DNA from 2 places in the Streptomyces sp. NPDC006134 genome. Region 1 is predicted to be linked to the other one. Evidence: predicted binding sites of a transcription regulator. Region 1 holds the regulator's gene; the other holds the start of a gene.
What was found. Region 1 encodes HrcA, which represses chaperone genes, less so after heat shock. Its sites were predicted from a motif close to TTNGCACTCNGNNNNNCNGAGTGCNAA; they were not measured.
Positions count from the first base shown of each region.

Region 2: the regulator HrcA is predicted to act here: its motif matches at 1,624-1,650, upstream of groES (co-chaperone GroES).

Region 1 covers NZ_JBEXTV010000001.1:244,255-250,080, reverse strand. Annotated here, with positions in the region: gene hemW (radical SAM family heme chaperone HemW) at 1-758, shown strand, start outside; partial or broken gene ABZ340_RS01160 (Uma2 family endonuclease) at 841-1,436, shown strand; gene ABZ340_RS01155 (DUF3097 domain-containing protein) at 1,414-2,223, opposite strand; gene ABZ340_RS01150 (MBL fold metallo-hydrolase) at 2,258-2,983, opposite strand; gene hrcA (heat-inducible transcriptional repressor HrcA) at 3,157-4,173, shown strand; gene dnaJ (molecular chaperone DnaJ) at 4,174-5,310, shown strand; gene ABZ340_RS01135 (nitronate monooxygenase) at 5,639-5,826, shown strand, end outside.
Region 2 covers NZ_JBEXTV010000022.1:69,413-75,238, forward strand. Annotated here, with positions in the region: gene groL (chaperonin GroEL) at 1-1,038, opposite strand, end outside; gene groES (co-chaperone GroES) at 1,169-1,477, opposite strand; gene ABZ340_RS16790 (polysaccharide deacetylase family protein) at 1,703-2,431, opposite strand; gene ABZ340_RS16795 (polysaccharide deacetylase family protein) at 2,428-3,366, opposite strand; gene ABZ340_RS16800 (methyltransferase domain-containing protein) at 3,349-4,632, shown strand; gene ABZ340_RS16805 (LCP family protein) at 4,649-5,665, opposite strand.

The sequences.
Region 1 (5,826 bases):
GCGCGAAGCAGCACGTCCTCAGGATCCTGGACCGCACCCACACGCCCGGCCGCCCCGAGGCGTGCGTCGCCGAGGCCCGGGCGGCCGGCTTCGACCACGTCAACCTCGACCTGATCTACGGCACCCCCGGCGAGTCCGACGACGACTGGCGGGCCTCCCTGGACGCCGCCCTCGGCGCCGGACCCGACCACGTCTCCGCCTACGCGCTCATCGTCGAGGAGGGCACGCAGCTCGCCCGCCGCATTCGCCGCGGCGAGGTCCCGATGACCGACGACGACGTGCACGCCGACCGCTACCTGATCGCCGAGGAGACCCTGTCCGCCGCCGGCTTCGCGTGGTACGAGGTGTCGAACTGGGCGACCTCCCCGGCCGGGCGCTGCCTGCACAACGAGCTGTACTGGCGGGGCGCCGACTGGTGGGGCGCCGGACCCGGCGCGCACAGCCACGTCGGCGGGGTGCGCTGGTGGAACGTGAAGCACCCCGGCGCCTACGCGGCGGCGCTGGCGGCCGGGCGGTCCCCCGGGGCCGGGCGCGAGGTGCTGAGCGACGAGGACCGCCGGGTGGAGCGCGTCCTGCTGGAGCTGCGGCTGCGGGAGGGGGTGCCGCTGTCCCTGCTGCGGCCCGAGGGCCTGGCGGCCTCCCGCCGGGCACTGGCCGACGGGCTGCTCCAGGAGGGGCCGTACGAGGAGGGGCGCGCGGTGCTGACGCTGCGCGGGCGGCTGCTGGCGGACGCGGTGGTCAGGGACCTGGTGGACTGATCACTCGGCGGAGTGAACCGCTACGGAATGCGGGTTCGCCCCCTAGTCTGGTTCGCAGGCTGCCGCCGACAGTGCGCGGCGGATGTGGAGGGCCACGGAGATGACCGCTGTGGACGAGCGCGGGATGACGAAGTTCTTCGAGGAGTTCGAGCCTCCCGAGGGCGTCAAAGCCGAGCTTCTCCGGGGGTGATCGTGATGACGGCCAGCCCAGGCCTGGTGCACAACATGATCGTGGAAGACGTGTTGGACCAGATTCCGCGCAAGAGGTGGTCTCGTCTCCAGACGCAGGACGTCGACATCCTCGACGAGGCCAGTGAGCCCGTTCCGGACTTGGTGGTCCTGCGGCGTGATCTCATGCCCGATTCCGGGCGTCTGCTGCCGTCTTCCCTCATCACGATGCTCGTCGAGGTCGTCTCCAAGCCCAGCGTTCACCAGGACTACGCCGTCAAGCGGTCGATCTACGCGGCGGGGAAGGTGCCCGCCTACCTCATCCTCGATCCGATCACGGCGCAGTGCGTGCTGCTGACGAAGCCTGCGGGTGAGGGCGAGGACGCCGACTACCAGACGCAGCAGGTCACCAAGTTCGGTGACCCGCTGCCGCTGGAGGTTCTGGGGCTCGAACTGGACACAAGCGAGTTCGGGACGCTTCCCGGCGTCAGGCCCCACCGCTATCCGTGACGAAGTCGATCAGCTCCTCCACCCGCCCGAGCAGCTCCGGCTCCAGGTCCTTGTAGGACCGCACCCGCGACAGGATGTGCCGCCAGGCCGCCCCCGTGTTCTCCGGCCAGCCCAGCGCCCGGCACACCCCCGTCTTCCAGTCCTGCCCGCGCTCCACCCGCGGCCACGCCCCGATCCCCAGGGACGACGGCTTGACCGCCTCCCAGACGTCGACGAACGGGTGGCCCACCACCAGGGCGTGCTCGCTCGTCACCGCCTGTGCGATCCGCCACTCCTTCGAGCCCGGCACCAGGTGGTCCACCAGCACGCCGAGGCGGGCGTCCGGCCCCGGGGCGAAGGACTCCACGATCGACGGCAGGTCGTCGACGCCCTCCAGGTACTCCACGACCACGCCCTCGATGCGCAGGTCGTCGCCCCACACCTTCTCCACCAGCTCGGCGTCGTGCCGCCCCTCGACGTAGATCCGGCCGGCGCGGGCCACGCGCGCGCGGGCGCCGGGCACGGCCACCGACCCGGACGCCGTACGCGTGGGCCGTACCGGCCCCGACGGCGGCTTCACCAGCGTGACCGCCCTGCCCTCCAGCAGGAAGCCCCGCGGCTCCAGCGGGAACACCCGGTGCTTGCCGAAGCGGTCCTCCAGGGTCACCGTGCCCGCCTCGCAGCGGATCACCGCGCCGCAGAAACCCGTCCCCGGCTCCTCGACCACCAGACCCGGTTCCGCCGGGACCTCGGGGACCGGCCGGGGCTTCTTCCACGGAGGGGTCAGATCGGCGGAGTACTGGCGCATTCTCCCGACGATAGGAGGAGTCCGCGCGCCCGGTTCAGCGCGACACGCCGAAGCGCGCCGCCAGCGCGTCCCGCTGCCGCCGCACGAACTCCGCGTCCACCACCGCCCCGTGGCCGGGCACGTACCGCGCGTCCTCGCCGCCCAGCTCCAGCAGCCGGTCCAGGGCGGCCGGCCAGTGGGACGGCACGGCGTCGGGGCCCGCCTGCGGCTCGCCGGACTCCTCCACGAGGTCGCCGCAGAAGACCACGTCCACCTCGCCCGGCACCAGGACCGCCAGGTCGTGGGCGGTGTGCCCGGGACCCACGTCGGCCAGCACCACCCGCCGCCCGCCGCCCAGGTCGAGCGTCAGCTCGCCGCGCACCTCGTGGCGGACGGGGACGAGCGCGTCCGCGGCCTCCCGCGCCCGCCCCGCGTCCAGGCCGTGGGCCACCGCGTCCGCGCGCAGCTCCTCCCGGCCGCCGGCGAGCGCCTCGCCCACGCCCGCCGCCCCGAACACCTCCGCGCCCGCGAACGCCGCCGCCCCGAAGACGTGATCGAAGTGGGCGTGGGTCAGCGCGAGATGCGTCACACGCCGCCCGGCCAGCCGCTCCGCCCGCGCCCGCAGCCGCGCCCCCTCCCCGAGGCTCGACCCGGCGTCGATCAGCAGCGCCGCGCCCCGGCCGGCCACGAGCCCCGCCGTGCAGTCCCACACCGGCAGCCGGCACCGGCCGACCCCGGCCGCCACCCGCTCCCACCCCAGCTCTTCCCAAGTCACCGTCATACCGGGGACGCTAGCGGGCACGGGACCCGTGACCGCGGCGGCGCGGGACCAGCCTTGCCGGGGAAGTACCCCACCGCCGTACACTGGGCCGGGGAAGACTGGCACTCGCACGCGCCGAGTGCCAGGCGACGACAGGGAAGACACCCGGCGGACGACTTCTGGAGGTGTGCGCGATGCTCAGTGAACGCAGGCTTCAGGTGTTGCGCGCCATCGTCCAGGACTACGTCGGCACCGAGGAGCCCGTCGGCTCCAAGGCGCTCACCGAGCGGCACAACCTCGGCGTCTCCCCGGCCACCGTGCGCAACGACATGGCGGCCCTGGAGGAGGAGGGGTACATCGCCCAGCCGCACACCAGTGCGGGGCGGATCCCCACCGACAAGGGCTACCGGCTCTTCGTCGACAAGCTGGCCGGGGTCAAGCCGATGACCGCGCCCGAGCGGCGCGCGATCCAGAACTTCCTCGAGGGCGCCGTCGACCTCGACGACGTGGTGGCCCGCACGGTGCGGCTGCTCGCGCAGCTCACCCGGCAGGTCGCCGTCGTCCAGTACCCGTCGCTGACCCGCTCGACCGTGCGGCACGTGGAGCTGCTCTCCCTCGCGCCCGCGCGCGTGATGCTCGTGCTGATCACGGACACCGGGCGGGTCGAGCAGCGGGTGGTCGACTGCCCGGCGCCCTTCGGCGAGACGTCCCTGGCGGACCTGCGCGCGCGGCTGAACAGCCGGGTCGCGGGCCGCCGCTTCACGGACGTGCCCAGCCTGGTGGAGGACCTGCCCGACGCCTTCGAGGTCGAGGACCGCGGTACGGTCTCCACGGTGCTCTCCACGTTGCTGGAGACCCTCGTCGAGGAGAACGAGGAGCGGCTCATGATCGGCGGTACCGCCAATCTCACCCGCTTCTCGCACGACTTCCCCCTCACGATCCGGCCGGTGCTGGAGGCGCTGGAGGAGCAGGTCGTCCTCCTGAAGCTGCTAGGCGAGGCGAAGGATCCGGGCGTGACCGTCCGCATCGGTCACGAGAACGCCCACGAAGGACTCAACTCCACGTCCGTCGTGTCGGTCGGTTACGGTTCGGGCGGCGAGGCGGTTGCCAAGCTCGGCGTGGTCGGACCGACCCGCATGGACTACCCGGGAACGATGGGAGCGGTACGCGCAGTGGCACGGTACGTCGGACAGATCCTGGCGGAGTCGTAGGTGGCCACGGACTACTACGCCGTACTCGGCGTGCGCCGCGACGCGTCGCAGGAAGAGATCAAGAAGGCCTTCCGGCGGCTCGCACGCGAGCTGCATCCGGACGTCAACCCCGATCCGAAGACGCAGGAGCGGTTCAAGGAGATCAACGCCGCCTACGAGGTGCTGTCGGACCCGCAGAAGAAGCAGGTCTACGACCTCGGCGGCGACCCGCTCTCGCAGTCCGGCGGCGCCGGCGCGGGCGGCTTCGGGGCCGGCGGCTTCGGGAACTTCTCCGACATCATGGACGCGTTCTTCGGCACGGCGTCGCAGCGCGGGCCGCGCTCGCGCACCCGCCGCGGCCAGGACGCGATGATCCGCATCGAGGTCGAGCTGGACGAGGCGGCCTTCGGCACGACCAAGGACATCCAGGTCGACACGGCGGTCGTGTGCGCCACGTGCAGCGGTGAGGGTGCCGCGCCGGGCACGTCCGCCCAGACCTGTGACATGTGCCGCGGCCGCGGTGAGGTCTCCCAGGTCACGCGGTCCTTCCTGGGCCAGGTCATGACCTCGCGCCCCTGCCCCCAGTGCCAGGGCTTCGGCACGGTCGTCCCGACGCCGTGCCCGGAGTGCGCCGGGGACGGCCGGGTCCGCTCCCGCCGGACTCTCACCGTCAAGATCCCCGCCGGTGTCGACAACGGCACCCGCATCCAGCTCGCCGGCGAGGGCGAGGTCGGCCCCGGCGGCGGTCCCGCCGGCGACCTGTACGTCGAGATCCACGAGCTGCCGCACCCGACCTTCCAGCGGCGCGGCGACGACCTGCACTGCACGGTGACGATCCCGATGACGGCGGCGGCCCTCGGCACCAAGGTGCCGCTGGAGACGCTCGACGGTCGGGAGGAGGTCGACATCCGCCCCGGCACCCAGTCCGGCCAGTCGATCCCGCTGCACGGCCGGGGCGTCACGCACCTGCGCGGCGGCGGACGCGGCGACCTCGTCGTCCACGTCGAGGTGCAGACCCCGACCAAGCTCGACCCCGAGCAGGAACGCCTGCTGCGCGAGCTGGCCAAGCTGCGCGGCGAGGAACGGCCGCAGGGCCAGTTCCAGCCCGGGCAGCAGGGGCTGTTCTCGCGGTTGAAGGACGCGTTCAACGGGCGCTGACGCGCGTGCGGTCAGGGCGGCCGGGGGTCCGGGGGTCGTCCCCCGGGCAGGCACGGTCAGCCGGGGCGGCAGGGGCTGTTCTCGCGGTGGAAGGACGCGTTCGACGGGCGCTGACGCGCGTGCGGTCAGGGCGGCCGGGGGTCCGGGGGTCGTCCCCCGGGCAGGCACGGTCAGCCCGGGCAGCAGGGGCTGTTCTCGCGGTTGAAGGACGCGTTCGACGGGCGCTGACAGTGATCACCCGGCCCGCTTCCCGAGGGCCGGTGCTGTCGGCCCATGCCCGCGGAAGGGTGGATTCGGAGCGGTGTGCGGGACGTGACACCATGCGGTCATGTCCTCCGCGCTGACCGATCTGTTCCCCCTGCCGATCGTGCAGGCCCCCATGGCGGGCGGTGTCTCCGTGCCGCGGCTCGCCGCCGCCGTGAGCGAGGCGGGCGGGCTGGGGTTCCTGGCCGCCGGGTACAAGACGGCCGACGGGATGTACCAGGAGATCAAGCAGCTCCGCGGGCTGACGGGCCG
Region 2 (5,826 bases), on a different contig from region 1:
GACGCGGCCCTGCACGTCCTCGGACTTGCCGGCGCCGTCGACGATCGTGGTGTCGTCCTTGGTGACGGTGACACGGCGGGCGGAGCCGAGCACGTCCAGGCCGACCTGGTCGAGCTTGAGGCCGACCTCCTCGGAGATGACGGTGGCGCCGGTGAGGACGGCCATGTCCTGGAGCATCGCCTTGCGGCGGTCGCCGAAGCCCGGGGCCTTCACCGCGACGGCGTTGAAGGTGCCGCGGATCTTGTTGACGACCAGGGTCGACAGGGCCTCGCCCTCGACGTCCTCGGCGATGATCAGCAGCGGCTTGGAGGAGTTGGCCTGGATGACCTTCTCCAGCAGCGGCAGCAGGTCCGCGATGGCGGAGATCTTGCCCTGGTGGATGAGGATGTACGGGTCCTCCAGGACGGCCTCCATGCGCTCCTGGTCCGTCACGAAGTACGGCGACAGGTAGCCCTTGTCGAAGGCCATGCCCTCGGTGAAGTCCAGCTCCAGGCCGAAGGTGTTGGACTCCTCGACGGTGATGACACCGTCCTTGCCGACCTTGTCCATCGCCTCGGCGATGAGCTCGCCGACCTGCTGGTCCTGGGCGGACAGCGCGGCGACGGCGGCGATGTCGGACTTCTCGTCGATCGGGCGGGCCGTGGCGAGCAGGTCGTCGGAGACGGCCTTGACCGCGGCGTCGATGCCCTTCTTCAGCAGCGCCGGGGAGGCACCGGCGGCGACGTTCTTCAGGCCCTCGCGGACCAGCGCCTGGGCCAGGACCGTGGCGGTGGTGGTGCCGTCACCAGCGATGTCGTTGGTCTTGGTCGCCACCTCCTTCACGAGCTGGGCGCCGAGGTTCTCGTACGGGTCCTCGATCTCGACCTCGCGGGCGATCGTGACACCGTCGTTGGTGATGGTGGGGGCGCCGAACTTCTTGTCGATGACGACGTTGCGGCCCTTGGGACCGATCGTCACCTTGACCGTGTCGGCAAGCTTGTTGACGCCGCGCTCGAGGGCGCGACGGGCGTCCTCGTCGAACTTCAGGATCTTCGCCATGGCAGCGGGAGCCCTCTCGGAAATCTGGGATGAAAAGCGACTGCGCCCCGGCGCCCGGCTTCGTTATCGGTCGCGGGGGGCCGGGGCGCAGCGTGAGCAGAAGTCGAGGTGAGGTCGACTTGGCGTCGACTTACTTCTCGACGATCGCGAGCACGTCGCGGGCCGAGAGGACGAGGTACTCCTCGTTGTTGTACTTCACCTCGGTGCCGCCGTACTTGCTGTAGAGCACGACGTCGCCGACCTTGACGTCGAGCGGAAGGCGGTTGCCGTCCTCGAAGCGGCCCGGGCCCACGGCCAGGACGACGCCCTCCTGGGGCTTCTCCTTGGCGGTGTCCGGAATGACCAGGCCCGAGGCCGTGGTCTGCTCGGCGTCCAGCGGCTGGACCACGATGCGGTCCTCGAGCGGCTTGATGGCAACCTTGGAGCTGGCGGTCGTCACGATCCGACCTCCCCCTTCGGAGATCTCACGGGGTTAACTGTCTGAGGTGGCGACCAGGTCGATCCGTCGTCGCGGGTGCCGGACCTGCCCGTCGCGTTGTTGGCACTCTCCCGGGGGGAGTGCCAGAGCCGAGACTATGACCGTCGTTAGCACTCGGTCAAGCGGAGTGCCAATTGCGGGCGGCGCGTCGGGGATCGCCGGGTCCTCGCCGGTGTGCGCGGGGGGTCAGAGGTAGTCCTCCAGCCGCCCCACCCGCAGGCCCCGCCGCTCGATCTCCCGCAGGACCCGTTCGGTGCGCTCGGCCAGGGAGCGGCCCGCGGGGCGGTCCGGGTCGACGGCGACGACGTCGCCGGGGTGCAGCCGGTGCGCCCCGCGGGTGTACGTCAGGTTCCCCTCGCCGTCGGCCGCCGCCCGCCACAGGACGACCGCCGCGAGACCGCAGTCGGCGGCGGCGCGCAGGGTCGCGGTGTCGTACCCGCCGTAGGGCGGGCGGAACAGGTGCGGGCGGACACCGAAGCGGGCCTTGAGCTTGCGCTGCTGGCCGCAGATCTCGGCGCGCTGCCCGGCATAGGGCAGGCCGCGCAGGGAGAGGTGGTCCAGGGTGTGGTTCTGCAGGCTCGCGCCGACCGCGCGCAGCCGCGCGAGGTGGCCGTAGCCCGGTCCGGCGACGCGGTCGGTGAGGAACAGGGTGACGGGCAGCCGCCGGGCGCGGATCAGGGCGAGGAAGCGCGGGTCGCGTTCGGCGCCGTCGTCGTAGGTGAGGAAGACGACCGGGTCGCGGGTGCGGACGTGGTCGACGACCGGCGGCAGCGGCCGGCCGTCCCGGCCGGTGCCGCGGGCCGCCTTCGCGCCCGGCCGCTGGGCGGACGGGGCGGGGTCGGCGAGGTGGGCGCAGCCGGTGAGCAGGACGGCGGTCAGGGCGGCCCCGGCCAGGCGCGCCCGCCGCCGCCTCACAGGTAGTCCTCCAGCCGGGCCACCGCGTATCCCTCGGCGGTGACCTTGTCCAGGAAGCGGCGGGCCATGTCGCGCATCGTGCCGTTCCAGTCGTCGCGGCCCCGGAAGTGGCTGAGGACGATGTCGCCGGGGTGCAGCGAGCGGTCCCACTCGCGGTACTCCCAGCGGTCGGCGAAGACCTCCTCGTTCCACAGCGGCACGTGCTTGATGCCGCAGCTCTTGGCGGCGCGCAGGGTGTCCTCGTCGTAGTTGCCGTAGGGCGGGCGGAAGACGGTGGGGCGCTTGCCGTACTGCTTGCGGATCACCCGCTGCATGCCGCAGATCTCGCGCTCCTGGCGGGCGTAGGACAGGGCGGGCAGGTAGGGGTGGTGCAGGGTGTGGTTGTTGAGGGTGACCCCCCGGTCCTGCATCTCCTTGAAGTAGCCGTAGTCCTCCTTGACCAGGTAGTCGCTGAGGAAGGCGGTGTACGGCACCTTCAGCTCGCTCATCATGCGCAGGAACGCCGGGTCCTTCTCGGCGCCGTCGTCGATGGTGAGGAAGACGATCTTCTCCTCGGTGGGGACGGTGGTGAAGACCGGCGGGAGGCCGCGTGCGGCGTGGTCGTCGACCTCGAAGCCCGCGCGGGTGGTGATCCGCGGCTTCTTCGCGGGCGGGGGCGGGGCCGTCAGCGGGACGCGTTTGAGGCCCCAGCGCCGCGCGGCGGCGGCCCGGACGGCGTGTTCCGCGTTCAGCCGGGAGGCGTAGGAGTCGAGCGCGCGGGCCGGGGGCGCCTGGAGCGGCTGCTGGCCGGAGGCGGGCCGCACCCCGAAGGCGCCCGGCGCGCAGCCCGCGGCCAGGGAGGCGACGGCGAGCACGGCGAAGCCCCCGCGGAGCCGCGTCCCCGGTGACGCCTTCCGAAACACCCCGCTTTTGTCATTTTGTACTACTACTCGCATGGTGCCGGATCCTCGCAGCCGCCGCCGTGGAACCCGGCCCGACACCGCGGCCGGAGACACACCGTCCACCGACTGGCCGACAATGGGCCGGTGAACGACCTCGACGCCCTCCTGCCCCTGCTCACCCCCGAGGGCCGCGCCCTCCTGGACGAGGTGCGCGGCACCGACCCCGCCCACGAGCTGGCGGTCGCCACCCGGCTGCGGCGCGAGCACCCCGCCGCCCTGGTGTCGGCGGCGCTCGGGCAGGCGCGGCTGCGGCAGCGGGCGGTGGCGAAGTTCGGCGCCGAGGACGCCCAGCGGATGTTCTTCACGCCGAACGGGGTGGAGCAGTCGACGCGGACGACGGTGGCTGCGTACCGGGCGGAGCGGCTGAGGGCGCTGGGGGTGACGTCCGTGGCCGACCTGTGCTGCGGGATCGGCGGGGACGCGATCGCGCTGGCCCGGGCCGGCATCCGGGTGCTGGCCGTGGACCGGGACCCGCTGACGGCGGCGGCGGCGCGGGCCAACGCCGACGCGCTCGGCCTCGCCGGCCTGATCGAGGTGCGGGAGGCGGACGTCACGGAGGTGGACACCGCCGGGTACGACGCCGTCTTCGTCGATCCGGCGCGGCGGGGCGGGCGGGGCCGCATTTTCGACCCGGAGGCGTACTCGCCGCCGCTGTCCTGGGCCGTGGCGGCCGCCCGTACGGCACCGCTCGCCGCCGCGCTGAAGGTCGCCCCCGGCATCCCCCACGAGGCCGTGCCCGACGGCGCCGAGGCCGAGTGGATCTCCGACGGCGGGGACGTGAAGGAGGCGGTGCTCTGGTTCGGCACCGAACCGGGCGCGGTGCGGGCGACGCTGCTGCCGGGGCCGCGCACCCTGCTCTCCCGGCACCTGCCCGACCCGGCGGTGCGTCCCGTGGGGCGGTACCTGTACGAGCCCGACGGCGCCGTCATCCGCGCCCATCTGGTCGCCGAGGTCGCCGAACGGGTCGGCGGCGGGCTGCTCGACGCGACCATCGCCTACGTCACGGCGGACGACCTGCGGCCCACGCCGTACGCCACCGCCTACGAGATCACCGACCACCTCCCCTTCAACGTCAAGAAGCTGAAGGCGCTGCTGCGGGAGCGGGGGGTCGGCACGCTGACCGTGAAGAAGCGCGGGTCGGCGGTGGAACCGGAGGAACTGCGCCGGAAGGTCAGGCCGCAGGGGCCGAACGCGGCGACGGTGTTCCTGACCCGGGTCGCGGGGGCGCCGGCGATGCTGGTCGGGCATCCGGTGCGCTAGACCCCGGCAGAACGGGTCAGCGCAGGGACGCCCACAGCCGTGTCGCCTCCGGCTCCTTCGCCACCACCCGGTCGGTGTCCCAGGGCGCCGGCACCACCGGCATGGTCACCGTCCGCACGGCGGTCGCCGACAGGCCCCGCAGGCTCCGGCCCAGGCCGACCAGTTCGCCGAGGGAGTCCAGGCCGGTGTCGGTGGTGAGGCTCTCGGTGGCGGCGTCGGCGACCCGGTACAGCCGGGCGGGGTCGGTGAGGAGGCCGGCGGAGGTGACCTGTTCCAGCAGCGCCGTGACCAGTTTGTGCTGGAGCTCTATGCGGGCGAGGTCGCTGCCCCCGGCGAGGCCGTGGCGGGTGCGGGCCAGGCCCAGGGCCCGGGTGCCGTCCAGGTGGTGGGTGCCCGCCGCCAGGCTCAGGTGGCTCTTGTCGTCGTCGATGTCCTCGTCGAGGGTGACCGTGACGCCGCCGAGCGCGTCCACGAGCCCGGCGAAACCGGCGAAGTCGATCTTCAGGTAGTGGTCCATGCGGAGGCCGGTGAGCGACTCGGCCGTCTTGACCGCGCACACCGGGCCGCCCACGGCGTACGCGGTGTTGAACATCACCTGGTGCGCCGCGCGCGTCGCGCCGCCGGTCGGCAGCGGGCAGGAGGGGCGCGTGACGAGCGTGTCGCGCGGGATGCTCACGACGGTGGCGCCGGTGCGGCCCGCGTCGAGGTGGACGACCATCGCGGTGTCGGAGCGGGCGCCCTCGCTGTCGCCGCCGCCCAGGCGCCGGTTCTCCTCGCCGCCGCGCGAGTCGGAGCCGAGGACGAGGATGTTCAGGGGCCCGGCCGGCAGCGGCTCGGCGGGGCCCGCGGCGGACGGCGCCGGTGCGGGCGCGGGCCGGACGGGGCGGTCGTCGCCGAGGGCGCCGTCGATGTCGACGCCGGTGATGTTGCCGCTCAGGTGCCGGTATGCCCACCCGGCCGCGGCGACGCCCAGCAGCAGCGCGCCCGCCAGGGCGAGGCCGGCGATCCTCACCACCCTCGACCGTCCGCTCATGGGCCCGTCCCCGTCCCCCCGCGTGCCGCGCGCCCCACCCGCGCGGCCCTCCCAGGCAGGAACGTACGTCCGAATTATGACGAGCGGACGTCCGGGACGGACTTTCTTGGGAATTTCTCAGACTTGCCGGTCACCCATGGCTCAGGAGGCCCCCTGGGCTC